Regions from separate parts of the Enterobacter sp. JH25 genome, predicted to be linked through region 3. Evidence: predicted binding sites of a transcription regulator. Region 3 holds the regulator's gene; each other region holds the start of a gene.
The links. Region 3 encodes PhoB, which activates phosphate uptake and scavenging genes when phosphate is short. Its sites were predicted from a motif close to CTGTCATAAAACTGNCNNAT; they were not measured.

Region 1 (7,233 bases), 2.2 Mb from region 3:
CAGCGTTTACAGTTGATACAGTATTTCAGCGCCTCGTCGTAGAGCGCGCCGTCCTTCAGGCGCAGACGCTCCCCGTCGGGGCCGGCCTGTTTCGGGCCGGGATAGCGCGGATCGACGCCGCTGACCGGGCAAACCGTGGTGCAGACCGTGCATTTGATACAGCTTTCAAATCGGGTGTCGTTCATTGTGCTCCCTCCCTGCGCTGGATAATCTGCTCCGCGACATGCAGCGCGGTGACGGCGCAGACGCCGCCACCGCAGCCCTGTGCCACGGGATCGTACCCGCCCAGAACCGAGCCGATGGCGTAAAGATTTTCAACCGGTTCCCCGCCCAGCTGCGGGCGCAGCTGGGTGTCGACGATCACGCCGAACTGCTGCCAGGGCTGCGGGGTGAAGAAATCGCTTTGATACCAGTCCGCGCGGGAAGCGCTTTGCCGGACATCCAGCCCGAGAATTGCCTCACGCACGCCATCCCGGCTGCTCAGCAGACCGTTACTGAAAAAACTGCCGCTTGCCAGCACCGTATAGCGTGCACGAAGCGGGATGTCGCCGTGGTTGCGGGTCCAGATTTCGCTTACCGCGCCCTCTGCCAGGGTGATTTTTTTCACCTCGTCGCCTGCCAACCAGACGCCACCCTGGGCGACAAACTGACGTTGAAGCTGGGTATGCAGACGAATGCCGGGCACGGAAGGGGGGAGCGTCGGCAGTAAACCGAGCGTACAGGGCAGGCGCGCCGAGAGCCAGCGCCAGAGCCGGTTGTCCGTTAAGCCAAAACAGGCGGGCATAAACAGGGCGTCGCAGGTCTCGCCGAGCGGTTGAAGCGCCGCGTACAGCTGCGGCCAGTAGCGTTCATTATCCAGCAGGCGGGCAATGTTCACCGCACGAAACTCGCTGGGGTTTTCGCGCAGCACGTCGAGCTCGGGGAGATCAATCTCCTCCGTATCCACCTGAATGCCTTGCTGTCTGAGAGACGCGGCGGCAAGATGCGGCTGGAAATCAAGGAAACCGCTGATCCCCACCACCCGCACGTGCCCGGCAGCGATGGGGGCGACAGGCACCTCTTCCGGGCTAAGCCAGGCGGCGCGCAGAGTGCCGAGCGGCGTGACGCGCTGATGATTTTGCTCGGCGTCACCCTGCATGCGTGCGCCGCAGGCGGTCAGCAGGTGTTCGGTTTCGCAGGCAAAGCGGGCCATATTCTCTGCGCCCGTCAGGCGGTAGGGATGTTCAGGCGGCAGATCGGCGAACGATAGCGCGCCCAGTAAATCCAGCGAGCCGGAAGAGAAGTGCAGGGCACTTTGACCGCGAGTGACAATGGCGCAGCGCAGACCCCGCTGCGTCAGTTTGAGACCGCACAGCAGGCCCGCCAGCCCTCCACCCACAATCACGGTATCAAATTTCATGGTTGTGCTCCTTCTCCAGACCGCAAAGTCCCTGATAGACCCAGCGGGTAAACTCACTTTCGCGCAGGGCATCGCCCCAGGCGACGGGCTGAATGCCTTTCCAGCGCTCATTTAAAAAATCGCTGAGCTGGGCGAGCGACTGGGTTGAGGAGGTGGCATGAAAACGTTGTAGCAGCCCGGCGGCACGGCAGGCGCACAGTTCCCCCTGACAGGTGCCCATCCCGACGCGCGTGCGGCGGCGTAAATCAAGCAGGTTGTTCACCGTCAGGTTTTCCACGGCATATTGCACCTCGCCTGCGGTCACGGCTTCGCATTCGCACACCAGGCTGCGGCTGAGTCGCCCTTCACCAAGCCAGGTCGGGGTGCGGTCGCCGTGGCGGTAAATCGCCGAACCGCGAAGCGGGGCAGGAAGTGAAATGATTTTGTGCAGCGTTTTTTCTGTCGATTGCTGCGAGCCGGGCAGGGCCCGCTCCGCTGTCACGCACGGCGCGGTGTTGCCGAGCTTACGGCAGACGGCATCGGTGGCCCACTGGGCCATCAGCCGGTAGGTCATCAGCTTGCCGCCGGTAATGGTGATAAACCCGTCCATGCCGTCACGTTCGGCGTGATCGAGCAGCACGATGCCGCGGCTGACGTTACGCCCGCTCGGATCGTTATCGCTGGCGACAAGGGGACGCACGCCCGCGTAGGCACGCAGAATACGCGTCTGCGCCATCACCGGGGCCAGCTTTTCCCCTTCGCGCAGCAGGATATCCACCTCTTCAGCGGTGACGCGGTTGTAATCAATTTCGCTGTAGTCCACATGCATTGAGGTCGTGCCGATCAACGAAATGGTGTCCCCCGGCACGAGGATGTCGGCGTCAGACGGTTTACGGCAGCGGTTGATGACATGGTTATTGATGCGATGGTCGAGGATCAGCAGCGAGCCTTTGGCCGGGAACATGCGGACGGATAAATCGGCGTATTCCGCGATGCGCTGGCCCCAGATCCCTGCCGCGTTGACCACGACGGTGGCATACAGCTCGCGGTGTTCATTGTACTGCGTATCACACACGCGCACCCCGCGCACGGTATTACCTTCACGAATAAGCCCGGTGACGTGATGCCCGGTCAGGATCTGTGCGCCGTGTTCCCGCGCGTCGAGCATATTGGCGGCGGTCAGGCGGAAAGGATCAATGGTTCCGTCAGGCACTTTTACCGCGCCCAGTAACGCCGGGTTCACCGAGGGTTCCAGACGGCGCGCCTGCGCAGGATCGAGCGCCTCGGCCTGAATGCCTGCCGCCGTGCAGGCGGTAATAAAGGTTTGCTGAAAGCCGAGGTCATCCTCGGGAAGGGTGATAAAAAGGCCGTTGGTCGGTTCAACGCAGTGGCGGGCGATGCGCCTGAGGATCTGGTTTTCAGCAATACACTCGCGCGCGGACTCAGCGTCAGTGACCGCATAGCGGGCGCCGCTGTGCAACAGACCGTGGTTACGCCCCGTTGCGCCGGTGGCGATGTCGTGGCGTTCCAGAAGCGTGACGCTCAATCCCCGCAGGGCGCAGTCGCGTGCGATGCCGGCACCCGTCGCGCCACCGCCAATGATAATCACATCGCTGAAGCGTGGATCGTGAATTGTCATTGCCTTTCCTCTATGTTCGTTTTTTAGCATTTAGCCACATTGATCGTGTGGTTTGTTTGATTTCGAACATAAACGCGCGAAATTCGAAAGTGAAACGTGATTTCATGCGCTTTTTTGCGCATTCTGTCATATTTCTGTAACAATCTGTGCGTTGATTCACAGTAACATTCACCGTGATTTCTTAACATCGCCGCCTCTGTAGCCGGGCGCGAGATGCCCGGTCATTTTTGAAAGGCCACGGAGGCTGTTATGCTCAGTATCTTTAAACCTGCGCCACACCGGGCGCGACTGCCAGAGGCAGAGATTGATCCTCTCTACCGCCGTCTGCGTTGGCAAATCTTCCTCGGGATCTTCTTCGGGTATGCGGCGTACTATCTGGTACGTAAAAACTTTGCGCTCGCCATGCCGTACCTGGTGGAACAAGGCTTCTCCCGCGGCGATCTGGGCTTTGCGCTGTCGGGGATCTCCATCGCGTACGGTTTTTCGAAGTTCATTATGGGGTCGGTGTCGGATCGCTCGAATCCGCGCGTGTTCCTGCCCGCCGGTCTGATCCTCGCGGCAGCGGTGATGCTGTTCATGGGCTTTGTGCCATGGGCGACCTCCAGCATTGCCGTCATGTTCGTACTGCTGTTCCTCTGCGGCTGGTTCCAGGGGATGGGGTGGCCGCCATGCGGACGTACCATGGTGCACTGGTGGTCACAGAAAGAGCGCGGTGGGATTGTATCGGTCTGGAACTGCGCGCATAACGTCGGGGGCGGGCTTCCGCCGCTGCTGTTCCTGCTGGGGATGGCCTGGTTCAACGACTGGCACGCGGCGCTCTATATGCCTGCCTTTGGCGCCATTCTGGTGGCGATTATCGCCTTCGCCCTGATGCGCGACACGCCGCAGTCCTGCGGCCTGCCGCCGATTGAAGAGTACAAAAACGACTACCCGGATGATTACAGCGAGAAGCACGAAGAAGAGCTGACCGCGAAACAGATCTTCATGAAGTATGTGCTGCCAAACAAGCTGCTGTGGTACATCGCGGTGGCGAACGTGTTTGTCTACCTGCTGCGCTACGGCATCCTCGACTGGTCCCCGACTTACCTGAAAGAGGTGAAGCACTTCGCGCTGGATAAATCCTCCTGGGCCTATTTCCTGTATGAATACGCGGGCATTCCCGGCACGCTGATCTGCGGCTGGATGTCGGACAAAGTGTTTAAGGGTAACCGTGGGGCGACAGGCGTGTTCTTTATGACGCTGGTGACCATCGCGACAGTCGTTTACTGGCTTAACCCGCCGGGTAATCCGGGTGTGGATATGGCCTGTATGATCGTAATCGGCTTCCTGATTTATGGACCGGTTATGCTGATCGGCCTGCACGCGCTGGAGCTGGCACCGAAGAAAGCGGCAGGCACGGCGGCAGGCTTTACCGGTCTGTTTGGCTACCTCGGCGGTTCAGTGGCGGCAAGTGCCATCGTCGGTTACACCGTCGATTTCTTCGGCTGGGACGGTGGCTTTATGGTGATGATTGGCGGCAGCGTGCTGGCGGTTCTGCTGTTGATCGTCGTGATGATTGGTGAAAAACGTCACCATGCCGAGGTGCTGGCGCGTCGTCAGTAAGGAGCATTGCGATGAAATTAACTCAGTTAGCGACAGGCCTGCTGCTGGCGGGCCTGATGACAGGCTCCGCGCTGGCGGCAGATAAAATCGTGATCGCCCACCGTGGCGCCAGCGGTTATCTGCCGGAGCATACGCTGCCGGCAAAAGCGATGGCCTATGCCCAGGGCGCGGATTATCTGGAGCAGGATCTGGTGATGACGAAGGACGACCAGCTGGTCGTTCTGCATGACCACTATCTTGACCGCGTGACGGACGTGGCGGAGCGTTTCCCGAACCGCGCCCGTAAAGATGGCCGCTACTACGCCATCGACTTCACGCTGGCGGAGATCCGCTCGCTGAAGTTTACCGAGGGCTTCGAGATTGAAAACGCAAGAAGGTGCAGGTCTATCCGGGGCGTTTCCCGATGGGCAAGTCTGACTTCCGTATTCACACCTTCGAAGAGGAGATCGAGTTTGTTCAGGGGCTGAACCACTCGACGGGCAAAAATATCGGTATCTACCCGGAAATCAAAGCGCCGTGGTTCCACCATCAGGAAGGAAAAGACATTGCCGCGAAGACGCTGGAGGTACTGAAAAAGTACGGCTACACCAGCAAGCAGGATAAGGTTTTCCTGCAATGTTTCGATGCCGCGGAACTGAAGCGCATCAAAACTGAGCTGGAGCCGAAGATGGGAATGGATCTCAATCTGGTGCAGCTGATTGCCTATACCGACTGGAATGAAACTCAGGAAAAACAGCCGGACGGGAAGTGGGTGAACTACAGCTACGACTGGATGTTTAAGCCGGGCGCGATGAAGCAGATTGCGCAGTACGCCGACGGCATCGGGCCGGATTACCACATGCTGGTGGCGGAAGGCTCAACGCCGGGCCACGTGAAGCTGACGGCGATGGTGAAAGAGGCGCATGCGAGCAAGATGCAGGTGCATCCGTATACCGTGCGTGCAGACCAGCTGCCGGAGTATGCGACGGACGTGGATCAGCTTTACGACGTGCTGTATAACCAGGCGGATGTGGACGGATTGTTTACGGATTTCCCGGATAAAGCGGTCGAATTCATTCACCGGAAGTAGGTTTTGTAGGTCGGGTAAGGCGAAGCCGCCACCCGACAATCAGGCTCTGCGGCCTCATGCCCTCACCCTAACCCTCTCCCACCGGGAGAGGGGATAAGGACAACATCACATCTCGATCTCAATATCGCCTTTTGCCCGGCAGCAGCAGGGCAAAATTTCCCCTTCACTGATAAAGGCTAGCGGTTCGGTCAGCCAGTCTACCTGGCCTGCGACCAGACGGCAGCGGCAGGAGCCGCAGTAGCCTTCACGACACTGGTACTCGACTTCTACCTGATGTGCTTCAAGCGCCACCAGCAGAGAAGGGTGCTCTTCCTGGCACAACACCTCTGTACCCGAAAGGCTCAGCGTTACGCGGCTCATCAGAGCTGGAAATCGCTCAGGTCGTCGGTGTTGACTTCAGAATCAATCTGACCGACCAGGTAAGAACTCACTTCCACTTCCTGTGGCGCGACCTGCACGTTATCGGACACCAGCCAGGTGTTGATCCACGGGATTGGGTTAGAGCGCGTCTGGAACGGCAGGTCGAGACCGACGGCCTGCATGCGGATGTTGGTGATGTACTCAACGTACTGGCACAGAATGTCTTTGTTCAGGCCAATCATGGAGCCGTCGCGGAACAGGTAGTCTGCCCACTCTTTCTCCTGCTGGGCCGCCAGCACGAACAGGTCGTAGCATTCCTGTTTGCACTCTTCCGCAATTTCCGCCATCTCCGGATCGTCTGCACCGCTGCGCAGCAGGTTCAGCATATGCTGAGTCCCGGTCAGGTGCAGGGCTTCGTCACGGGCAATCAGACGGATAATTTTGGCGTTGCCTTCCATCAGTTTGCGCTCGGCAAACGCGAAGGAGCAGGCGAAGCTCACGTAGAAGCGGATCGCTTCCAGGGCGTTGACGCTCATCAGGCACAGATAGAGCTGTTTTTTCAGGGTCCGCAGGTTTACGGTGACGGTTTTACCGTTCACGTTGTGCGTACCTTCGCCCAGCAGATGCCAGTAGCTGGTCATCTCGATCAGTTCGTCATAGTAGTGCGCAATGCCTTCGGCGCGCTTCTGGATCTGTTCGTTGGTGACGATATCATCAAACACCACCGCCGGATCGTTAACGATGTTGCGGATGATGTGGGTGTAAGAGCGGGAGTGGATCGTCTCGGAGAACGCCCAGGTCTCAACCCAGGTTTCCAGCTCAGGAATCGAGATCAGCGGCAGCAGCGCCACGTTCGGACTACGACCCTGAATGGAGTCCAGCAGCGTCTGGTATTTCAGGTTGCTGAGGAAGATGTGCTTTTCGTGTTCCGGCAGCGCCTGGAAATCGATACGGTCGCGGGAAACGTCAACTTCTTCCGGACGCCAGAAGAAGGAGAGTTGCTTTTCAATCAGCTTTTCGAAGATGTCATATTTTTGCTGATCGTAGCGTGCCACGTTGACCGGCTGGCCGAAGAACATCGGCTCTTTGAGCTGGTCGTTTTTCGTCTGTGAAAAGGTGGTATATGCCATTGCGGTGAGTCCTGTGGTGTTATTTCCCCTCACCCCGGCCCTCTCCCACAGGGAG
Region 2 (7,233 bases), 400 kb from region 3:
CAGATTCTGCGCGTGCTGCATCATCTGCCCTTCCAGCTCGTGGATCTTTTGCTGCAACGCTTTCGGGGTCAGCGCGACGGTATCCTCTTCCACCACTGAACGGGCCTTGCCGCGCCCTTTCGCTTTGGTCTTCGCAATGTTCTGACCCAGCGCCAGGATATCCACCACCTTCTTGTTCAGCCCCTGCGGCGTGATGCCGTGCTCTTCGTTATAGCGCTGCTGCTTCTCGCGACGACGTTCCGTTTCGCCAATCGCTTTGGCCATCGACGGGGTGATTTTATCCCCGTACAGAATCGCCTTCCCGTTGACGTTACGCGCGGCACGGCCAATGGTCTGGATCAGCGAGCGCTCGGAACGCAGGAAGCCCTCTTTGTCCGCGTCCAGAATCGCCACCAGCGACACTTCCGGCATATCCAGACCTTCTCGCAGAAGGTTGATACCCACCAGCACGTCGAACTCGCCCAGGCGCAGGTCGCGGATGATCTCCATACGCTCCACGGTATCAATATCCGAGTGCAGATACCGCACCTTCTCGCCGTGTTCTTCCAGATACTCCGTCAAATCCTCCGCCATACGTTTGGTGAGCGTGGTCACCAGTACACGCTCGTTGATGGCGGAACGGGCACGTATTTCCGAGAGCAGATCGTCCACCTGCGTCGCCACCGGACGCACCTCGATAATCGGATCCAGCAGCCCGGTCGGACGCACAACCTGGTCCACCACGTCATCACCGGATTTCTCCAGCTCGTAGTTGCCCGGCGTCGCCGATACGTAGATGGTCTGCGGAGCAAGCGCCTCAAATTCTTCAAACTTCATCGGACGGTTGTCCAGCGCTGACGGCAGCCGGAATCCGTACTCCACCAGCGTCTCTTTACGCGCGCGGTCACCGCGGTACATCCCGCCGATCTGGGGGATCGTAACGTGGGATTCGTCGATCACCAGCAGGCCGTCCGCCGGAAGGTAGTCAAACAGCGTCGGCGGCGCTTCGCCCGGTCCGCGCCCGGAGAGGTAGCGTGAGTAGTTTTCGATGCCGGAGCAGTAGCCCAGCTCGTTCATCATCTCCAGATCGAACTGGGTACGCTGGCTCAGGCGCTGCTCTTCCAGCAGCTTGTTGTTCGCCAGCAGCACCTTGCGGCGGTCTGCCAGCTCAATTTTAATCTCTTCCATCGCCTGTACGATACGCTCGCGTGGCGTCACGTAGTGCGTTTTTGGGTAGATGGTGAAGCGCTGGATCACCGACTCCACATGACCGGTCAGCGGATCGAACAGCGACAGGCGTTCAACCTCTTCATCGAACAGCTCCACGCGCAGCGCCATGTCGTCCGATTCCGCCGGGAAGATATCAATAACCTCACCACGTACGCGGAAGGTCCCGCGCTGGAACGCCTGATCGTTACGGGTGTACTGCAACTCCGCCAGACGGCGCAAAATTGCACGCTGATCGATGATCATCCCCTGCGTCAGGTGCAGCATCATCTTGAGATAGAGATCCGGATCGCCCAGGCCGTAGATCGCCGACACCGAGGCCACCACCACCACATCACGACGCTCCAGCAGCGCCTTGGTCGCCGACAAACGCATCTGCTCGATATGTTCGTTCACCGAGGCATCTTTCTCGATAAACGTGTCGGAGCTGGGAACGTAGGCTTCCGGCTGGTAGTAGTCGTAGTAGGAGACGAAATACTCCACCGCGTTTTCCGGGAAGAACTCTTTCATCTCACCATACAGCTGCGCCGCCAGCGTTTTGTTCGGCGCGAGAACCATCGTAGGACGCTGGAGATCGGCAATGACATTGGCAATGGTGAAGGTTTTACCCGAACCGGTTACCCCCAGCAGGGTCTGGTGCGCCAGCCCGTCTTCCAGCCCCTCTTCCAGGCGACGAATGGCCTCGGGCTGATCCCCGGAAGGACGGAAAGCAGAATTCAATTTGAACGGTTTACTCATGGGCGACGACCTGATGACAGAATAAGCGGCAGGTGAGTAATTTTACTCGTTGTGGCCAGGATTGCCAGTAAAAAACACTGGATGGAAAACCAGTAGCGTGTCAGGATATTTAGCGTAGCGCAGAGAGGATTAGTGCGTTCGCGAGCTAAATTTCAACTGTGACAATATAAAACACCAGCCTCAGGGGGTTATCCCCAGAACTATTACTTTTTTAACATTTGTCAAGGGCGGTTATGAAAGTTTTATGGCAACAGGTGTCGCTGGCGCTGAGGGAATTGCTTTTATCTAATTCGTTAAAAAATATAGACTATTTCCTAAAGCCGCGTTTCGCATCAATTTGGGCGTAACCCGCGTATTCTCTCGCTTATCGCGTGTTTTCTAACTCTAATGCACAAGGTTATCCACAGGAATAGTGGATAACTGCCTCCAGCCCGTACAGCATGCACTCCAGCAAATTCCCGGTTTTTCCCACGAAGCGGCAGTAAAAAATTTTTATCACTCTTTTTTGCCTGGAAAACGTTCATTTTTTCATAAGTAACCGGCGAGATCTTAATCACAATTCCGTCATTTTCCCTGCACCACGATTCGACACGCACGGCACCGGGAGCGTGCAATTCGAACAAACGTTAAGCTTTTAGCAGTGGGTTATTCCTAAAAATGACTCTTTTTTAATCATTATTTTGTTTCTGGCAGGCGTTTTGCAGATATCAGCCTGAGCATTACCCCACACATTTTTAAGGAGAGAAAGATGTTGAGTCTGCGTGCTGTAAATCAGTTTTACGGAAGCCAACATACGCTATGGAACGTGAATATCGATTTCCCGCAAGGCATCTGTACGGGCATTGTTGGCCTGCCTGGCATGGGTAAATCCACGCTCATGAACTGCATTACCGGAAAGGTGCCCGTTGAGAGCGGCACCATCATATGGCATGAGGCTGGCGCGCCGCCGCGTAATTTGCTCAGCCCTGCGTCAGCATTCACGGCGCCGCCAACGATAGGCTACGTCCCGCAGGATCGGCGGATATTTTCCCAGCTGACCGTCGATGAAAATCTGCATATCGCTATGCGGGCGACGGGGAAATCCGACCCGACATCAAAAAATGACGTGTACGCCCTGTTTCCGGAACTCTATCCGCTGCGACAGAGCCGTGCCTCTGCGCTGTCCCCCGACGACCAGTATCAGCTGGCCCTCGCCAGTGCGCTGGTTAATCGCCCGCGCGTGTTGATTCTGGATGAGCCCATGTATGGCGCAGGGCAAGGCTTCGCCCGCAGGCTGGGTCAACTGCTGGTACGGTTGAATCGGGAGCTGGGAATGACGGTGCTGTTAGCGGAGCAACAGCTGTCGTTTATCCGCCGGGTAGCGGATCGTTTCTGCATGCTCTATCGCGGGCGTAACGTGGCACAGGGCCACGTTAACGAGCTGGATGACGACCTTATTGCGCACTGGATGGCGCGGGACATAAGGCGCTGAGGTCAAGATAGCGTCCGGTTTCCGCCTGCTCTGCGCCGTCGGCAAGCCACGGGATCTCACCGAGAAACGGCGCAGGCAGCACCCGCTTCAGCGTCGCCAGATACTCAGCATGACGTTTACCCGGCGCAACCACGTCATTGGCAATCCACCCTGCCAGACGCAACCCGGCCTGCTGCACGGCCTGAGCGGTCAGCATGGCGTGATTGATACAGCCAAGCTTCACCCCCACCACCAGAATGACCGGAAGCTGTTCGGCCCGCACCCAGTCAGCAAATGTCTGCTCGTCGGACAGCGGGGTAAACCAGCCGCCAGCCCCCTCTACCAGCACCCAGTCGGCCTGCGTTTCCAGGTCGCGTAATCCGGAAGAGAGCACCGAAAAATCAATCGGACGTTCTTCATCGGCGCTGACGATGTGCGGCGAGGTGGGTTCAGCAAAGGTATAGGGGTTCACCGCAGAATAGGCCAGCGCAAGGCTGCTGTTACGCTGTAGCGCCAGCGCATCAGTATTGCGTAAGCCTTCCGGCGTCATCTCGCTGCCGGAGGCTACGGGCTTATACCCGGCCGTTGTTTTCCCCAGCAGACGCGCCGCCTGCAACAGCGCGGCGCTGGCAACCGTTTTACCGACTTCGGTGTCCGTACCGGTAACAAAATAACGTTCAGTCACGTTCAATAATCCCATGAAAAAGATGATAAGAGAGCGGGAACCGGCCCCGATCCTGCGGCCAGGCCAGCCCGAGACGCTGGAGTTGTCCGCGGGTAAGGGGTTTCTTCTCCCGACCGGCGTGCAGGTGCGTCGCGCCTATGCCCTTAAGAGAGCGCATGGCGCTTAACGCATCGCTAAATTCGAGGGTGACGGTCTGGACCTCACTGCGATAGCGCCAGCCTGCCAGCGCCTGAGTGACCTGTTCGTGCGAGAGAAACCGGTTGGCGTGCGGCTGCGCATCCACCGCCCTCCACGCCTGATTCAGCTCCGGCAACGAACTTTCCAGCAGGGTGGTAAAGGCCACCGCTCCGCCGGGCCGTGCCACGCGGTAAAGCTCGCGTAGCGCCTGCGACAGGCTGGTGCACCACTGCACCGCCAGATGGCTCCAGACGAGGTCAAAAAGCGCATCCTCCAGCGGGATGGCCTCGATATCGGCCACCAGATAACGGTCTGCTGACTGCTGCTGGCGGGCTTCATCCAGCATCTGCGCGGATAAATCCAGCGCCGTGACGTGGCTGCCCGTTGCGCGCCAGTAGCGGCTATTGCCGCCTGGCCCGCAGCCCGCGTCCAGCACCTGCATAAAATGCCCCTCCCCGAGCGCGGCCAGCAGCCCGCGCGCGCTCAGGCGTTGCAGCTCATCGTGCTGTGAATAGCTTTGCGCTGCCCGGCCAAACGCAGCGGCAACGGCCTGTTTATTGACGGGAGACATACAGTGCCTCCAGAAGCGTATCGATATCCTGCGGCTCGTGCGCTGCCGTAAGCGTCAGACGCAAGCGCGCGGTGCCTGGCGGCACGGTGGGTGGGCGGATCGCCGTGACCCACTGCCCGCGTTCTCGTAGCGCCTGTGCCAGCATCAGCGCCCGATGGTTTTCACCCACAATCACGGGCTGAATGGCGCTGTGCGAGTCGGTAAGCCGGTAAGGCAGTTCGCTTACCCCCCGGCGGAAACGCTGAATATGGTCGGCCAGGCGAGCCCGGCGTTCAGCGCCGTCTTCGCCGCGGATCACCGCAAGCGACGCAGAGAGTGCCACGGCCTGCGCCGGGGGCATGCTGGTGCTGTAGATCAGGTGCCGGGCGAACTGCACCAGGTAGTCGGCCACCGGCTCGCAGCACAACACCGCGGCACCGCTGACGCCGAAGCCTTTTCCAAAAGTGACCACCAGCAGTTCCGGCCTGACGCCCTGCTGATAAGCGCTTCCGCGCCCCTCCTCGCCGGTGACGCCAATGCCGTGGGCATCGTCGACCAGCAGCCATGCGTTTTGCTGTTTTGCGGCATCGTGCAACGCGGCCAGGGGCGCGCTGTCGCCGTCCATGCTGAATACCCCTTCCGTGACCGCCAGCTGAAGCCCTGAACAGGGTTTACCCAGCAGGACGTTCAGCTGAGAGGCATCGTTATGGGCAAAACGCCGCAGCTGTGCCGGGCTGAGACTGGCGGCTTCAAGCAGGGAGGCGTGGCTCAGGCGGTCCGCGATGATGCGGTCGTCTTTGCCCATCAGGGCGGCAATCACCGCCTGATTCGCGGCAAAACCGGAGATAAACAACAGCGCCCGCGGGTAGCCCAGCCAGTCGGCCAACGCTTCCTCCAGCGCCTGATGGGCCGTGGTGTAGCCGCTGACGTGCCCGGAGCCACCGCTGCCCACGCCGTAACGATCCGCGCCCTGCTGCCAGGCACGAACGATTTGCGGGTGCTGGCTCAGGCCCAGATAATCGTTGCTGGAGAAATTACAGAACCGCTCTCCTTCCCGGGTGAGAAAACGGCCTGCACCGTTTTCCACTACCCTGCGTACCCGAAATGCATCCGCCGCCCGCCGCTCGTCGAGCGCGGTCCTGATACGTGCCTGCCAGGTCATACGGCTGCCGCGTTGTAGAACTGGTCAGTGTCGGCGTTGAAAATCTGCTGCTCCAGCTGCTGCTGTTGCTCGTTATCCCCCGCCTGTACCCCGGTCTGGTGTGGGTTCAGCCCCAGCTTGCGGAACAGCTGAACGTCTTTGTCCTCTTCCGGGTTTGGTGTGGTCAGCAGTTTGCAACCGTAGAAGATGGAGTTGGCCCCGGCCATAAAGCACATCGCCTGGGTCTGCTCGCTCATCTGCTCGCGACCGGCAGAGAGGCGAACGTAAGAGGTTGGCATCATGATGCGCGCCACCGCGATGGTGCGGATGAAATCGAAGGCATCCACGTCCTCATTATCCACCAGCGGCGTACCTTTTACCTTCACCAGCATGTTGATGGGCACACTTTCCGGCGGGGTCGGCAGGTTCGCCAACTGTAACAGCAGGCCGGCACGATCTTTTACCGTTTCGCCCAGTCCCACGATCCCGCCGGAACAGACCTTGATCCCCGCATCACGCACTTTATCCAGCGTATCCAGACGCTCCTGATAGGTGCGCGTGGTGATGATGTTGCCGTAGAATTCCGGCGAGGTATCGAGGTTGTGATTGTAGTAATCCAGCCCTGCCGCCGAGAGGCGCTGCGCCTGCTCCTCGTTAAGCGTACCCAAGGTCATGCAGGCTTCAAGCCCCATCTCCTTCACCCCCTTCACCATCTGCTCCAGATAGGGCATGTCGCGGTCATGGGGGTTTTTCCACGCCGCGCCCATGCAGAAGCGGGTTGAGCCAGCGTTTTTGGCCTTGCGCGCGGAGTCGAGCACCTGCTCGACTTCCATCAGGCGCTCGGATTCGAGACCGGTTTTATAGCGCGCGCTTTGCGGGCAATATTTGCAGTCTTCCGGGCAAGCCCCGGTTTTAATCGACAGCAGCGTGCTGACCTGAACATGACGCGGATCGAAGTGCTGGCGGTGCACCTGTTGCGCCTCAAACATCAGCTCCAGGAAAGGTTTGTTGAATAATTCAGTGACTTGCGACATCGTCCAGCGTGCGTGGTGAGCCATCGGGCTTCTCCAAAGGGTTTTGTTAATTGTCGGTTCGGTTTATACTTGTAAACCTAAAACTTTTCAAAATGGTTTACAAGTCGATTATGACCCAGGACGATCTCGCCTTCGACAAGCAGCATATCTGGCACCCTTACACCTCCACGACCCGCCCCCTTCCCGTCTATCCGGTAGCCTCGGCCCACGGCTGCGAGCTGCATCTCGCCAGCGGCGAGCGGCTTGTTGACG
Region 3 (7,233 bases):
GTCCAGCCTGCTATACCCCAGCCCGTTGATCTTCTTCACCTTGATCTGCACCGGAATACGTTCTTTCATTGCCTCTACGTGGCTGATCACGCCGATGGTTTTCCCGGTGGCGTTCAGCGCGTCGAGCGCATCCAGCGCGGTGTCCAGCGTTTCGCTGTCGAGTGTGCCGAACCCTTCATCCAGGAAAAGCGAGTCAATGCGCGTTTTGTGACTGACCAGATCGGAAAGCGCTAAAGCCAGCGCCAGACTGACGAGGAAACTTTCCCCGCCGGACAGGGTACGGGTATCGCGTACCGCATCGGCCTGCCAGGTATCAACCACCTCCAGCTCCAGCGCGTCGCTGGCTTTACGCTGAAGCAGATAGCGGCCATGCAGACGGTTGAGCTGCTGGTTGGCAAGCCACACCAGATTATCCAGCGTCAGCCCCTGGGCGAATTTACGGAATTTATCGCCGGTGCTGGAGCCTATCAGCGCATTGAGATAGCCCCAGTCGTCAGCCTGACGCGCCGCCTCCTCAATCTGCTGCATAAGCGCCTGCTGGTGCAGACGGTTATCGGCGTCCTGTTTGAGCTGCTGGCGGATCTCCCCCTGATGCGTGGTGTTTTCACGAAGCTGTTGCGCCAGCTGGTGTAACTGCGCCTGAAGGGTTGCGGCGTCGGTTTCCAGCCCCTCCGGGCGTTGTGCCTGATGCGCCTGAAGCTGCTGGTTTGCCTGTACGGAGAGCGCCGTGGCCTGCTGGAGCTGGTTCTCCAGCGTCTGCTTTTGTTGTTCAAGCTGGCGGATCGACGCTTCATTCAGCAGGGCGGAGAGAAATGCCTCCTGACTGGCAAAGCAGCTCGCGGTCAGCGCGGCGCTGAACTGAGCCTGCGACTGCTGAAGCCGTTCACGCTCAAGCGTCTCCTGCTGCTGTAGGGTGGCGAGCTGGCTTTGCAGCGACACGCATTCGTCATGGATGCCGCGCCAGTTCTCAGGGATAACCGCGTCGGCTTCTGCGTCATCAGAATCCGGCAGCGTCTCCAGGATGGGCATCAGGACGTTAATACGTTCCTGAATCGTACCGTGCTGGGCCTGTTTTTCCTGCCAGCGGGTATATTCAGCTTCGCGTGCGCTCAGCCAGGCGCTTTCGGCCCCTTCATCGGGCACGCTAAGCGACAGCGACTCTAGCGAGGCCGCCAGCGCCTGACGCGTCGCCGTCAGCTGCTGCTGGTACTGGCGCGCCTGATCTTCCTGTTCATTGAGCTGGTTTTGCAGCGTCAGACGCTGGCTAAGCTGATACAGATGGCGTTCATACTGCTCCTGTTCGCTCATCCAGGGGGCAATATCATCCTGAATATTCAGCGCTATGTTCAGGGAGGCGCAGACCTCCAGCCACTCTTTAGTGAGTGCTTGCTCTTCCTGAGAGAGGGCCTGTACTTCCTCTGTCTCGCGCTGGATCTGTTGGGTGAGCGCATTCACCTGCCCGAGCACCAGCAATCCTTCCTCTTTTAGCGCGGCAACCTCTTTCTCCAGCGCGTCGCGGCGGCGCTGATTGTCGGTCAGTTCAAGCGCCTGATACTGCACAACTGCCGGATGTTCGCTTGAACCGCAGAGCGGGCAAGGTTTACCCGCTTCGAGCTGTGCACGATAGTTCTCAAGATCCTTGATTGTCGCCTCACGCTCACAGAGCGCTTTCAGGTCGGCATAGTGCTGATTTTTCTCTTTGAACTGCTGACGCCGCAGGATCAGCGTTTCATTGAGCTTACCCTGCTCAGCCTGCGCTTTCTGAACGCTTTCCGCATTATGGCGCAGCCGTTTTTGCAGCGGCTGATAGCGAGCGTGAAGCGCAGTCAGACGCTGGCGGAGCGCCCGCGATTGTGCCTGTTGCTCCATTGCCGTCGCGAGATCCTCAGCCGTCAGCGTCAGCGTACTCTCCGGCATCTCAGTCAGTTTCTGACGAAGCTCAGCCATACGCGCTGACTGGGCCACAAGCTGATTTTTATCGCGACTCAGTTGCGTAAAATGCGCCCGCCAGCCGGCAATTTCCTGCCCCCACTGACGGAAACGATCGTGTTCGGTTAGCCACTGCGTCAGTACCGTGTGTTCTGTCTGCAACTGTTCACGGTTGCGCAGCGCACCGTTGCGAATACGCGAGCGCTGCGCCGCTCTGTCGAGTAAGCGAGTATTTACTTCAATAATTCGCGCTGTTGTCTGCGCCAGGCGGGTGGTCTGCTCCTGCTGATACTCCCACAGCGGACGTAGCTGGGCGGCGGGCTGTGCCAGCTGGAGCTTCGCCAGTTGCGGCGCGGCGTCCGTCAGAGCCTGTTGCGCCTGCTGCTGCGAAGCGGCTACGCGCTGCTGCTCACGTATCAGCTCGTCGTTACGCGTAAGCCACTGAAAATCTTTCTGTTGGCTCTGCTGCTGTGCCAGCAGGATTTTTTCTTCGTCAGTAAGTGCCTGCAAACTTTGCTGCAAGTGCTGCTGCTGTTCCTCGCTCAGCAGCACAACGCCTGCGGCCTGCGCTTCGCACATCTCCAGCGCGTTGCGTGCCGCTTTGTGTTTTTCAAAAACCATGGCGGAAATCTGGCCGTAAATTTCCGTGCCGGTCAGTTCTTCCAGCAGCTCTGCGCGATCGCTCGGTTTAGCATTCAGGAAGGCGGCAAACTGCCCCTGTGAGAGCAACATCGAGCGGGTAAAGCGACCATAGTCCAGCCCGGTGAGTGCGGCGGTTTGTTCCAGCTTATCCGTGACTTTATCGGCCAGAATTTTGCCGTCTTCGCAGCGGGCCAGCTCAACGCGCGGTGCCTGTAAGTTCCCGTCTGGCTGGTTGCGGGCGCGGTTCTGGCTCCAGAAAGCGCGATAAGCAACGCCTTTGACCTCAAATTCCACTTCAGCCAGGCATTCGGCGGTATCGCGCGTCATCAGGTCGTTTTGTGCCTGAGAGACCTTATTAAGACGCGGTGTTTCGTGGTAAAGCGCCAGGCAGATGGCATCCAGCAGCGTGGTTTTACCCGCGCCGGTTGCGCCGGTGATGGCAAACAGCCCATTGCTGGCGAAAGGCTCCGCGGTGAAATCGATTTTCCACTCACCCTTTAGCGAATTCAGATTTTTCAGACGCAGGCTCAGAATTTTCATGCGTTTTCGTCCTCGTCATTGAGGGAATGCAAGGTATGGGCAAACAGCTCGTTAAGCCTGGTGCGCCTGGCCTCGTCCACTTCTTCATGCGCAAGCCGCCGCGCGAACACCTCTTCAACCCGAAGTTCGCTAAGCGTTTCACGCTGGGCGTTCAGCAGAATTTTCTCGCGCTGCTCGCGGCTGCGACGTACCAGCAGCACCTCTACGGGAAGGTCTTCCGTCAGCGTCTGAATTTTACGCTGCATATCGTACAGGTAGTCATCGGTGGTGATTTCGATATCGAGCCAGACGGGGGGATTAAGCGCTGCGCCGCGCCACTGCTCAAGCTGAGCGGTAATGGCGGCCAGATCGCCTTTCAGCACCGCCAGCGGCTGGGTGACCGGCACCTCAAGCGTCTCAACGGCGCTAAGTTTGCCTTCGGTGAAGCTCACCAGATGCACGGATTTGGCTTTGCCCGTTTCGTCAAAACTGAGGGAAATGGGCGAGCCGCAATAGCGAATATGCTCGCATCCCCCGACGATCTGGGCCCGGTGAATATGCCCGAGGGCAATGTAGTCGGCGGGGGGAAAGTTTTGCGCTGGAAACGCGTCCAGCGTACCGATATAAATCTCGCGCACCGCGTCACTCTTACTGGCCCCGACGGTGGTGAGGTGCCCGGTGGCAACGATAGGAATGGCCTGTTCGCCGCGCAGGGCGCAGGCTTCCGTATGCTGCTGGTGATAATAGCGGGTGATGGCCTGCAACAGATGCTGCTGTTTTTCGCTCCCGGACAGGCCTGCCTGGCTTTGCACGATATCGCGCGGGCGTAAAAACGGAATTGGGCATAGCACTGCGCCCGGCGTGCCGTCACGTTTTTTCAGGATCTGCGGCGCGTGTCCGGCGCTGGCCACCACGGTGGTATTGAGGAACGCCAGAATATCGCGGGATTCATTCAGCGTCGCCACCGAGTCATGGTTTCCGGCGACAATCACCAGGTGACAACCGGTTTGCTGGAGGTTGACCACAAAACGGTTGTACAGCTCACGCGCATAGCTCGGCGGCGATCCGGTATCAAAAATGTCGCCCGCCACAATAATTGCGTCCACCTCGTGAGCCTGAGCCGTCTCCAGCAGCCAGTTCAGGAACGCTTCATGTTCCGCGGCGCGGCTTTTGCTGTAAAAATTTTGACCCAGGTGCCAGTCTGAGGTGTGAAGTATGCGCATAAGAGATCCGTGGCAATAATAAGAAAGCAGGATTATAAACGTTCGGGGAACGGAAAATAACCGCTGTAATAAAACAACAGTTTGCTATTTATCGTGGTAATGTTTTTCATAAATCTGTCATAAATCTGACGCATAATGACGCCGCATTACAGACTTGTAACTTAAATACGATAAGACAGGGCAAAGTATGGCGAGACGTATTCTGGTCGTAGAAGATGAAGCTCCGATCCGTGAAATGGTGTGCTTCGTGCTTGAACAAAATGGCTTCCAGCCGGTTGAAGCGGAAGATTATGACAGCGCGGTGAACCAGCTGAATGAACCCTGGCCCGATCTGATCCTGCTGGACTGGATGCTGCCTGGCGGTTCCGGATTGCAGTTTATCAAGCATATCAAACGCGAGGCGATGACCCGCGATATCCCGGTGGTGATGCTGACGGCGCGCGGTGAGGAAGAGGATCGCGTGCGCGGTCTGGAAACCGGCGCGGACGATTACATCACCAAACCGTTCTCCCCGAAAGAGCTGGTGGCGCGTATCAAAGCCGTGATGCGCCGTATTTCACCGATGGCGGTGGAAGAGGTGATTGAGATGCAGGGCCTGAGCCTGGATCCTACCTCACACCGGGTCATGACCGGTGAAAATCCCCTCGATATGGGCCCCACCGAATTTAAACTCCTGCACTTCTTTATGACACACCCGGAGCGCGTTTACAGCCGCGAACAGTTGCTGAATAACGTCTGGGGAACTAACGTCTATGTCGAAGACCGAACGGTTGACGTCCATATTCGCCGCCTGCGTAAAGCACTGGAACTGAGCGGCCACGATCGCATGGTACAGACGGTCCGCGGCACGGGTTATCGCTTCTCGACCCGTTTCTGAACAATGACAGGAGTGTGACGCGTGCTGGAACGTCTGTCATGGAAAAGGCTCGTCTTTGAACTGATCTTATGCTGTATTCCGGCCCTCATTCTGGGGGCTATTTTTGGCTATCTGCCGTGGTTTTTACTGGTGGCCGTGACGGGGTTGCTCGTCTGGCATTTCTGGAATTTACTGCGTCTTTCCTGGTGGCTGTGGGTCGACAGAAGTATGACACCCCCGCCGGGAAGCGGGAGCTGGGAACCGCTACTCTACGGCCTGCACCAGATGCAGATGCGTAATAAAAAGCGCCGTCGTGAGCTGGGAAGCCTGATAAAACGCTTTCGCAGCGGCGCGGAGTCGCTGCCGGACGCAGTGATCCTGACGACGGAAGAAGGGACCATCTTCTGGTGCAATGGCCTCGCACAGCAGCTGTTGGGCCTGCGCTGGCCGGATGATAACGGTCAGAACATCCTCAACCTTCTGCGCTATCCCGAGTTCACGCTGTATCTGAAAACGCGTGATTTTAGTCGTCCGCACAATTTGAAGCTCAATAACGGTCGCCATCTTGAAATTCGCGTGATGCCCTACAGCGATCGGCAGTGGCTGATGGTGGCGCGGGATGTCACCCAGATGCATCAGCTTGAGGGCGCAAGACGTAACTTCTTTGCCAACGTCAGCCACGAGCTGCGTACGCCGTTGACGGTGCTTCAGGGCTATCTGGAGATGATGCAGGAGCAAACGCTTGAGGGGGCGCCGCGTGAGAAAGCGCTGCATACCATGCGGGAACAGACGTTCCGCATGGAAGGGCTGGTCAAACAGCTACTAACGCTTTCAAAAATTGAGGCTGCCCCGTCGCTGGCGCTAAACGACATCATTGATGTGCCGATGATGCTGCGAGTGGTGGAGCGCGAAGCCCAAACGCTGAGCCATAATCAACACACCCTGAGTTTTGATGTTGATAACACGCTGAAAGTGCTCGGCAGTGAAGATGAGCTGCGAAGCGCTATCTCAAACCTGGTCTATAACGCCGTGAATCATACCCCGACAGGGACGCATATCGCGGTGCGGTGGCAGCATACTCCGGCAGGGGCTGAGTTTAGCGTCGAGGACAACGGGCCGGGGATTGGGCCTGAACACCTCCCGCGTCTCACCGAACGGTTCTACCGGGTGGATAAGGCGCGCTCGCGGCAGACCGGCGGGAGCGGACTGGGGCTGGCAATTGTGAAGCATGCCGTCAGCCACCACGAAAGCCGGCTCAATATCGAAAGCACCCTGGGTAAGGGCACGCGCTTTAGCTTCGCGATCCCGGAACGATTAATTGCCAAAAAAAGTGCCTGACAGCGTGTGTGTCAGGCTACCTTTCCACGGGCCAGCGATTGCTGGCCCGTTTGCTTTGCAGTCAAGCGAAACGCGAGTGAATATTATACGGCTGGTGCTTTTTTGTTCGCATGATTAGCCATGAGTTTTTCTTATACATGGCATATTATTTTGGTCTTAATTTTCATGCTGGCATATTGTTCTGGTTTTACGATCCCTTCTTGCCTTTAAACGTTATAAGCGTTTAAATTGCCCCCCATATACTGTCAGACCGACTGTATTTGCGTGGTAAATCGAAAAACTATTCTTCGCCACGCCTGGACGGGAGCATATCCCGCTGAAATTGAGCAAATTTTCCGCTGTATCGTCCCGTCAGGGATGGCGAAAATCTCAACGTATTCAACACCACATCCACAGGCAGTAAGGTTTTATGACCCATCACTTGAAATCGCGTGACATTATCGCGCTGGGCTTTATGACATTTGCGCTGTTCGTTGGCGCAGGTAACATCATTTTTCCTCCAATGGTTGGCTTACAGGCGGGTGAACACGTCTGGACGGCTGCGTTTGGCTTCCTGCTTACTGCCGTGGGCCTGCCGGTACTGACCGTTATCGCGCTGGCGAAAGTCGGTGGCGGTGTGGACAGCCTCAGCACCCCGATTGGCAAAGTGGCTGGCGTTCTGCTGGCAACCGTCTGCTATCTGGCTGTTGGCCCGCTGTTCGCAACCCCGCGTACGGCGACCGTCTC
Region 4 (7,233 bases), 370 kb from region 3:
CCTCCCACACTGACGCAGATGTTGAAGCGGCGCTGAAGGCAGCCGATGCGCTCTATCACTCCGACTGGGCGAAAGGCGACATAAGCCAGCGCCTGCCGGTACTGCATAAGCTGGCGGACCTGATCGACGAACGCGTGGAGGAGCTGGCGAAAATCGCCAGCCAGGAGATGGGTAAGCTCATCGAACAGAGCCGCGGCGAGGTGAAGCTGTGCGCGCAAATCGCCCGCTACTATGCGGACAACGCGAAGCAGTTCCTGACCCCGGTGAAGTATGACTCTGAACTCGGGGAAGCATGGGTTGAACATCACCCCATCGGCGTGCTGATGGCCGTCGAACCATGGAACTTCCCGTACTATCAGCTGATGCGCGTTCTGGCGCCAAACCTGGCGGCGGGTAACCCTGTCATCGCTAAACACGCCAGCATTGTGCCGCACTGTGCGGAAACCTTCGCCCATCTGGTGCGTGAGGCGGGCGCGCCGGAAGGGGCGTGGACCAACCTGTTTATCTCGTCCGATCAGGTGGCGAACATCATCGCTGACGATCGCGTACAGGGCGCGGCGCTAACCGGTTCAGAAAAAGCGGGCAGCGTGGTAGCGGCCCAGGCGGCGAAGCACATTAAGAAATCCACGCTGGAGCTTGGCGGTAACGACGTATTCGTGGTGCTCGACGATGCGGACCTGGATAAAGCGGTGAAGATCGGCGTTAACGCGCGGCTCAACAACGCCGGGCAGGTCTGTACCGCGGCGAAGCGCTTTATCCTGCATGAAAAGATTGCTGATGCCTTCCTGAGCAAATTCACCGAGGCATTTAAGCAGGTGAAGATTGGCGATCCGCTGGACGAAAGCACCACGCTGGGGCCGCTGTCCTCTAAAGACGCGCTCGACACGTTGACCAAACAGGTTAACGAGGCGGTGAAAAACGGCGCTACGCTGCACTATGGCGGCAAACCTGTGCAGCGAGACGGGAGCTTCTTTGAGCCGACCATCCTGACCAACATCTCACGCGACAACCCGGCGTACTTTGAAGAGTTCTTTGGCCCGGTAGCGCAGATTTACGTGGTGAAAAACGACGACGAGGCGGTCGCGCTGGCGAACGACTCTCACTACGGCCTGGGCGGAGCGGTGTTCAGCCAGGATATTGAGCGCGCGAAGAAGATGGCATCGCGTATTGAGACCGGGATGGTGTACATCAACTGGCTCACCGATACGGCGGCAGAACTGCCGTTCGGCGGCGTAAAACGTTCGGGTTACGGACGCGAGCTGTCGGACCTGGGGATCAAAGAGTTTGTGAACCAGAAGCTGGTGGTCGTTCGCAAGTAATGTCGGACATAAAAAAACCTGCCATCCGGCAGGTTTTTTTATTAACAGTCTCATCGCCTTTTTTGCCGTGTGGCGCTGCGCTTACCCGGCCTACAAGGTGCAATAATATTCATAAATTGCACCCTTCATTGTAGGCCCGTGCAAGCGTAGCGCCGCCGGGCGAAACGGGCAAACAGGCTTAGAAGGACACGCCACCGCCAACATATGCGCCGTCAATCAGCGTGTGGTTAGGACGACCGTCTTTACCATCAACGCTCACGTGACGATAACCCACCTTCAGCGTCACCGGCTTCACTGGCGTCCAGCTTACGCCACCATTCGCTTCAACGTAGTTTTCACGCTGTTGTTCAGGCCGTCTGGCGCAACGTAGCCTTCACCGAATACCCTGATGCTGTCGGTCAGGGCAACGTTCACACCGCCGCCGACCGGGAACGCCACGCCGTTATCGCCTTTTTTCGGGCCAACGTAGAGGGCCTTAGCGCCTGCGTTCAGCATCACCGGGCCGACTTCAAAGTTGTAGCCTGCTCCTACGCCACCGGTTGTGGTGCCGTCATCGGTGTTTTTCAGCCAGCTACCTTCGGTGTACAGACCGGAGGTTGATTTCCCCATTTCCACATTCAGGTTGGTAAAGTTTTTACCCTGCTCAATGCTGCCGCCCATGGCCAGTGCGGAGCCCGATACGGCAGTCAGAGCGGAAAGAAGGAGAACGTTGAGCTTTTTCATGAGTTTTTCCTCGTCATCAAATTAATCTGAGGGCACCTTAACAAGAGCTGTTTATCTCTGCAAATGCGATGCTTGTCACGTTTTTATGCTGATTTTGTTTGGTTTTTGAATTTTAAATGTTGTTCGAATGTTGACCCGGCAAGGAGTCAATACGTAATGCATTCGCGTTTAGGAAGGGTTCAGGATTCTCATTAAACGTACGCTGAACGGGTCGGAAAAATTAGTTCAGGATGAATTAATTGAGTTTCTAATAATTTCCAAAAGTGTTTCAGTTGTCACAGATAAAGACACAGGTTTACATTTCTGGAGGTGGCTATACGCCCCGTTGTGCCGAACCGCTTTCACCATGTCATTTTTCTGACACGTTTCTTCATTACGTTGTTGGCTTCACTTACTGGGTGCTAACACTATGAAAAGAAAAATCATTCCTGTGCTAATTGGTTGTGCGCTCTCTTTCTCTGGCCTGGCGGCACAGCCAACCGCGGAGCGTTACGTCCTCAGTTTTCCCGAAGGCGCGCATGTCAAATACAGCGGTGCGTTTGCCAGCGCGTTTCCGAACGGGCTGCCTGTGGGGACTGGCTCTGGCCTGCTGTTTACGGGCAAGCAGGGCGATGCCTTGACGTTTACGACCGTGACCGATCGCGGTCCTAACGCGGATTCGCCAAAAATGGGGAAAAATGACGCTAAAATCTTTGTTACCCCGGATTTCGCCCCGCTGCTAATGACGATCCGCGTGCAAAACGGTAAAGCGGAGGCCGTGGACGCGCGTCCTTTGCATGACGATAAAGGCGAAATCAACGGTCTGCCGCTGCAAAGTGGCGTGATTGGTTCCACCAATGAAATCGCGCTAAGCGACACCTTAAAAGTGCTGAAAGGCGATAACCGCGGGCTGGATACGGAAGGCATCACGCCGGACGGGAAGGGCGGCTACTGGCTGTGCGATGAGTATGGTCCGTTCCTGATTAATATTGACAGTAAAGGGAAAATCCTCGCGATCCACGGCCCACAGGCGGCGGAAGGGGAGAAATCCATCGCCGGCGGTCTGCCAAATGTTATCAAATGGCGCCAGGCAAACCGGGGATTTGAAGGCCTGACCCGCATGCCGGACGGACGTATTATCGCCGCTGTCCAGAGTACGTTGGATATCGACGGGAAGAGCAAAAAGCAGGCGCTGTTTACGCGACTGGTCAGCTTCGATCCGGCGACCGGAAAAACCGCGATGTACGGCTACCCTGTCGACAGCGCGGCCTACAGCAAAAACAGCGACGCCAAAATCGGCGATATCGTGGCGCTGGATAACCACACTATCCTGCTGATTGAACAGGGCGAAGATAAAAACGACGTAATGCGTAACCTCATCTACAGGGTGGATCTGAGCAAGGCGAGCGATCTGGCCGCCTTCGACAAGCCGGGCGAATACCCGGAATTTGACGATGAGAAAACGCTGGCGCAGCGCGGCATTTCACTTGCGGAAAAAACGCAGGTGGTCGATCTGCGTGCGCTGGGCTGGCAGCAGGAAAAGGCCGAAGGGCTGGCGCTGATTGACGACAAAACGCTGGCGGTGGCGAACGATAATGACTTTGGCGTGAAGGTGGCGATGCACAACCCGGCCGAGGGCAAGAAGCTCAAGGATTATCGGGTGAACGCGGAAGGCAAGCTGACGCTGGATGACAAAGCGGTTGAAACTACCCTCAGCGTCAAGCCGCTGAAGAAGCCGGATTCCGACAGCGAGCTATGGATTGTGACGCTGCCGGAGGCGTTGAAATAATATTGGACTTTACCCCTCACCCTGGCCCTCTCCCCACAGGGGAGAGGGGATTGTTCGGTGCAGATACTTTTCAACGCGGAATAGTTAGATCGACTTAACGCTCTTTTCCCAGGTCTCGACCAGATGATCTCGCAGGCTTCCGGTTCCGTGCATTGTCACCAGAAGATTCTGTCGTGCGCGGGTAATGCCGACGTAAAGGCGCTTGATATCGTCACTCAGATCTTCACTGTCCCTTTCCTTTGCCGCATCCATAATGGCGACCGAATTAAACTCAAGCCCCTTGCTGCTGGGCAGCGGCATGACGCAGAGGTAATCATTCTGCGGGGACCAGTGCTTTTTATCATCGCTGGAGACAATCATCTGGTATGGGATCTTGCGGGCTTCAAGCCTTGGCGCGAGCATGCCTGAAATGCTGTAGGTTGAGGGGCACAGTATGGCGATTTCTGACCACGCAACACCTTCCTGTCGCTGCTCTGTGACCCAATCGAGGACGCGCGTAATCTCCTCGTCCTGATTATCAAAGCTGGCCAGCGCGGGATACTTCCCGGACAGGCCACCTGCGGCAGGCTGCTGGTATTTGAGAGAAGCTTCTATGTGATTATTGAGATAATTAAATGCTACGCTGCTGGCAAAATGGAGTATTTGCCGGGTGTTGCGATAATTGGTATCCAAAATAGTTGTACGGCCCTGAGCCTTTATATCGACGCTGGACAGGGTAAAATCGAGAGCTTTCTTTTTCTGATAAATTGACTGAGCGTCATCGTACAGAAACAGCAGGGAGCTATCTTTATTGTCCGGCATTTTGGCGAGGATTCTTAGCCATTCCGGTTTAAAATCGTGTCCTTCATCTATCAAAACGGCGCTGTACTGCTCCGGTTTGATTGCTCCCTCTTCAAATGCCACCGTCAGCGCATTTTCCATCAGCTCAATAAAGTTTTTGCTCCTGGGGGGAAGACGCCGATGCGCGTTTAATTGCTGATAACACCAGGCGTGGAAATGGATAACTTCGACGGGAAGTCTGAGGCTATGCTGTTCGAGCTGCGCTTTGAGTTTTTTAGCCAGCGTAATGTTGTAGCAAATCACCAGTATCGGTTTGGTGTTTTCAATGTTGTTGGCAAGCTCAATACATCGGTGGTGCAAAATGAGCGTTTTGCCCGAACCTGCCACGCCATGAATTACCCTGTGTCCCGCCCCCATACTTCTGGCGAGTTGTTCCTGGTTCCTGTCCATCATGCATACCACATCAGGGGTGTGGAAAGTAAAATTATCCAGGTCAACCCGCGTAACGGATGGGTTAATGCGGACATCGGGATAAAGATGCCACCGGATGCGGTCGAGCTGCTGTGGTGTTGTGTTATGAACAAAGTGATGTTTGATAAGGGATTCGAGCCGGCCAGAGATTTGTTCTCGAGTCATAAACTCGTTGAGTTCGTCTTTGCATATCACCTGGCTGGCGGGCAATATTTCATTCAACTCCTCAGGTGTAAAACTCTTTTCCAGCTGTGCCCGAGTGATGTTGCTCAAATAAACACCGTATCCATACGGCATAATAAAACCGCCCTCATGCTCTCCCTGTTTCTGGCGAAGCAGGGGATCTTTTTTCAGGCTATTGATGATATGAAAGGTATATTCTCGAACTTGTTCGAGTGGGTTCTTCAACGGCTCTATGCCGTTTTTGGTTTCATAATTAATATGGGTTTTATTAGCCGATTTTATTTTTGTGATATACCAGTCTTTCACTTCTATAAACAGCAGCCCTTTATCGGGGGCCAGAATCACAAAATCAGGATGATCGTCTTTGTCTCCCATTCGGGTATCATACCAGCAGGTACATTGTTCGCTGAGCCCACCCTCCAGAAGCCTTGCCAGTCTTTTTTCTCCTGCCGTAATTTTCTCGCTACAGCTGCTAACCGTGGGAATAATGATTGCCATATTACGCCTACCAATTCATGAAAATTATATGAATCCAATTAATTAATATTGTAACCAATATTAATCAAAGCATGATTTCATTCATGATAAGAACATTAACAGACAATATTGCAAACAGAAAGGGCGAAACCCGCATTTTGCCTTAATGAAATACGCCCCCTTTACTGTTTAAAGGGGAGCGACGATTTACTTTTTCAGTCCCGTAAACGCTGCCCGAATTTCCTCTTCCGGCAGCTGTATTCCAATAAACACCATCACGCTGTGCGGCGGTTCATCGCCCCACGGACGATCCCAGTCGGCGCTGTACAGGCGCTGCACGCCCTGGAACAGCAGGCGGTTCGGCTCGCCGTCGATCCACAGCATTCCTTTATAGCGCAGCAGCTTGTCGGCAAACGACAGCAGCAGGTTCTCCATCACGCGCGAGACCTCGCTGATGTCCACCGGGTAGTCCAGCTCCACCACAATCGACGCTACGTCGTTTTGCTTGTCTGCCATAAAGTGGAAGCGCGGTTTCGCGGTGACGTTCTCCTCCAGCATAAAGCCGTTGGTGTTGAACAGCTGAGACAGGTCGATATCGCCGTGCGTCACGGTATAAATGGGTGCGCGCGAGTTGATGCGCGTCAGGCGCTCACGCAGTTTTTCGCTTTCACCCGCCACGTCGGTTTTGGTCAGCAGAATGCGGTCGGCGTAGCCAATCTGAGACTGGGCGATGGTGAACTGGTTCATCTGCTCGTCGGCGTGTACCGCATCCACCAGCGCGACGACGCCGTCCAGCAGGTAGCGCTGGCACAGAATATCGTGGGAGAAAAAGGTCTGAATAATTGGGCCGGGATCGGCCATGCCGGTGCACTCGATCACCAGACGGTCGAAGTGGATGTCACCGCGATCGCGGCTGTCGAGCAGGTCCAGCAGGGCGTCTTCTAATTCACTGGAGCGGGTGCAGCAGATGCAGCCGTTGGTCAGGGTTTTGATCTGCGTGGCGCGGTCGCCAATCAGCTGATCGTCAACGGAGACTTCGCCAAATTCGTTTTCAATGACGGCGATTTTGAAGCCGTGCTGTTCATTCAGGATGTGGCGCAGCAGGGTGGTTTTACCGGCGCCGAGAAAACCGGTCAGAAGTGTAACGGCAATCGGGGTCATGGTTTCTCCTTTAGCAGCAGCGGACGCCGCCTTCTCTACTTCCGCCGTAGCGCGCTTCCTGACGCTCGCGGAAGAATTCAGTGTAGGTCATGTACGGCTTATCCGGATGGTTGGTCTTCATATGCTCAACGTAGTTGTCATAGTCCGGAATGCCAATCAGCATTTTCGCCGCCTGACCGAGGTATTTTTTTGCTTCGCCTAAGTTACCAAACATAACGTGTCCTGATAAGAAAAAGCCCGGTGGCGCTACGCTTACCGGGCCTACAGTAACGTTGTAGGGCGGGTCAGCGCAGCGCCACCCGCCATTTTATTAATGGTGTGAAGACGTCTTCACGCCGCCTTCCGGCACCG

Region 1: glpT (glycerol-3-phosphate transporter) is a predicted target of PhoB. The motif match lies at 3,141-3,160, and genes of this name have one in related genera.
Region 2: uvrB (excinuclease ABC subunit UvrB) is a predicted target of PhoB. The motif match lies at 2,176-2,195, and genes of this name have one in related genera.
Region 4: L2Y28_RS02925 (esterase-like activity of phytase family protein) is a predicted target of PhoB. The motif match lies at 2,387-2,406, and genes of this name have one in related genera.

The regions. Positions count from the first base shown of each region.
Region 1 covers NZ_CP091319.1:3,126,518-3,133,750, reverse strand. Annotated here, with positions in the region: gene glpC (anaerobic glycerol-3-phosphate dehydrogenase subunit GlpC) at 1-185, opposite strand, end outside; gene glpB (glycerol-3-phosphate dehydrogenase subunit GlpB) at 182-1,399, opposite strand; gene glpA (anaerobic glycerol-3-phosphate dehydrogenase subunit A) at 1,389-3,017, opposite strand; gene glpT (glycerol-3-phosphate transporter) at 3,267-4,619, shown strand; partial or broken gene glpQ (glycerophosphodiester phosphodiesterase) at 4,631-5,688, shown strand; gene yfaE (class I ribonucleotide reductase maintenance protein YfaE) at 5,794-6,048, opposite strand; gene nrdB (class Ia ribonucleoside-diphosphate reductase subunit beta) at 6,048-7,178, opposite strand.
Region 2 covers NZ_CP091319.1:1,369,229-1,376,461, reverse strand. Annotated here, with positions in the region: gene uvrB (excinuclease ABC subunit UvrB) at 1-1,944, opposite strand, end outside; gene L2Y28_RS06525 (ABC transporter ATP-binding protein) at 2,693-3,415, shown strand; gene bioD (dethiobiotin synthase) at 3,378-4,079, opposite strand; gene bioC (malonyl-ACP O-methyltransferase BioC) at 4,072-4,827, opposite strand; gene bioF (8-amino-7-oxononanoate synthase) at 4,811-5,968, opposite strand; gene bioB (biotin synthase BioB) at 5,965-7,005, opposite strand; gene bioA (adenosylmethionine--8-amino-7-oxononanoate transaminase) at 7,074-7,233, shown strand, end outside.
Region 3 covers NZ_CP091319.1:968,795-976,027, forward strand. Annotated here, with positions in the region: gene sbcC (exonuclease subunit SbcC) at 1-3,111, opposite strand, end outside; gene sbcD (exonuclease subunit SbcD) at 3,108-4,313, opposite strand; gene phoB (phosphate response regulator transcription factor PhoB) at 4,501-5,190, shown strand; gene phoR (phosphate regulon sensor histidine kinase PhoR) at 5,212-6,507, shown strand; gene brnQ (branched-chain amino acid transporter carrier protein BrnQ) at 6,917-7,233, shown strand, end outside.
Region 4 covers NZ_CP091319.1:601,627-608,859, forward strand. Annotated here, with positions in the region: gene L2Y28_RS02915 (NAD-dependent succinate-semialdehyde dehydrogenase) at 1-1,319, shown strand, start outside; partial or broken gene L2Y28_RS02920 (YfaZ family outer membrane protein) at 1,498-2,042, opposite strand; gene L2Y28_RS02925 (esterase-like activity of phytase family protein) at 2,452-3,810, shown strand; gene L2Y28_RS02930 (3'-5' exonuclease) at 3,895-5,742, opposite strand; gene yjiA (GTPase) at 5,929-6,882, opposite strand; gene L2Y28_RS02940 (YbdD/YjiX family protein) at 6,893-7,096, opposite strand; gene L2Y28_RS02945 (carbon starvation CstA family protein) at 7,193-7,233, opposite strand, start outside.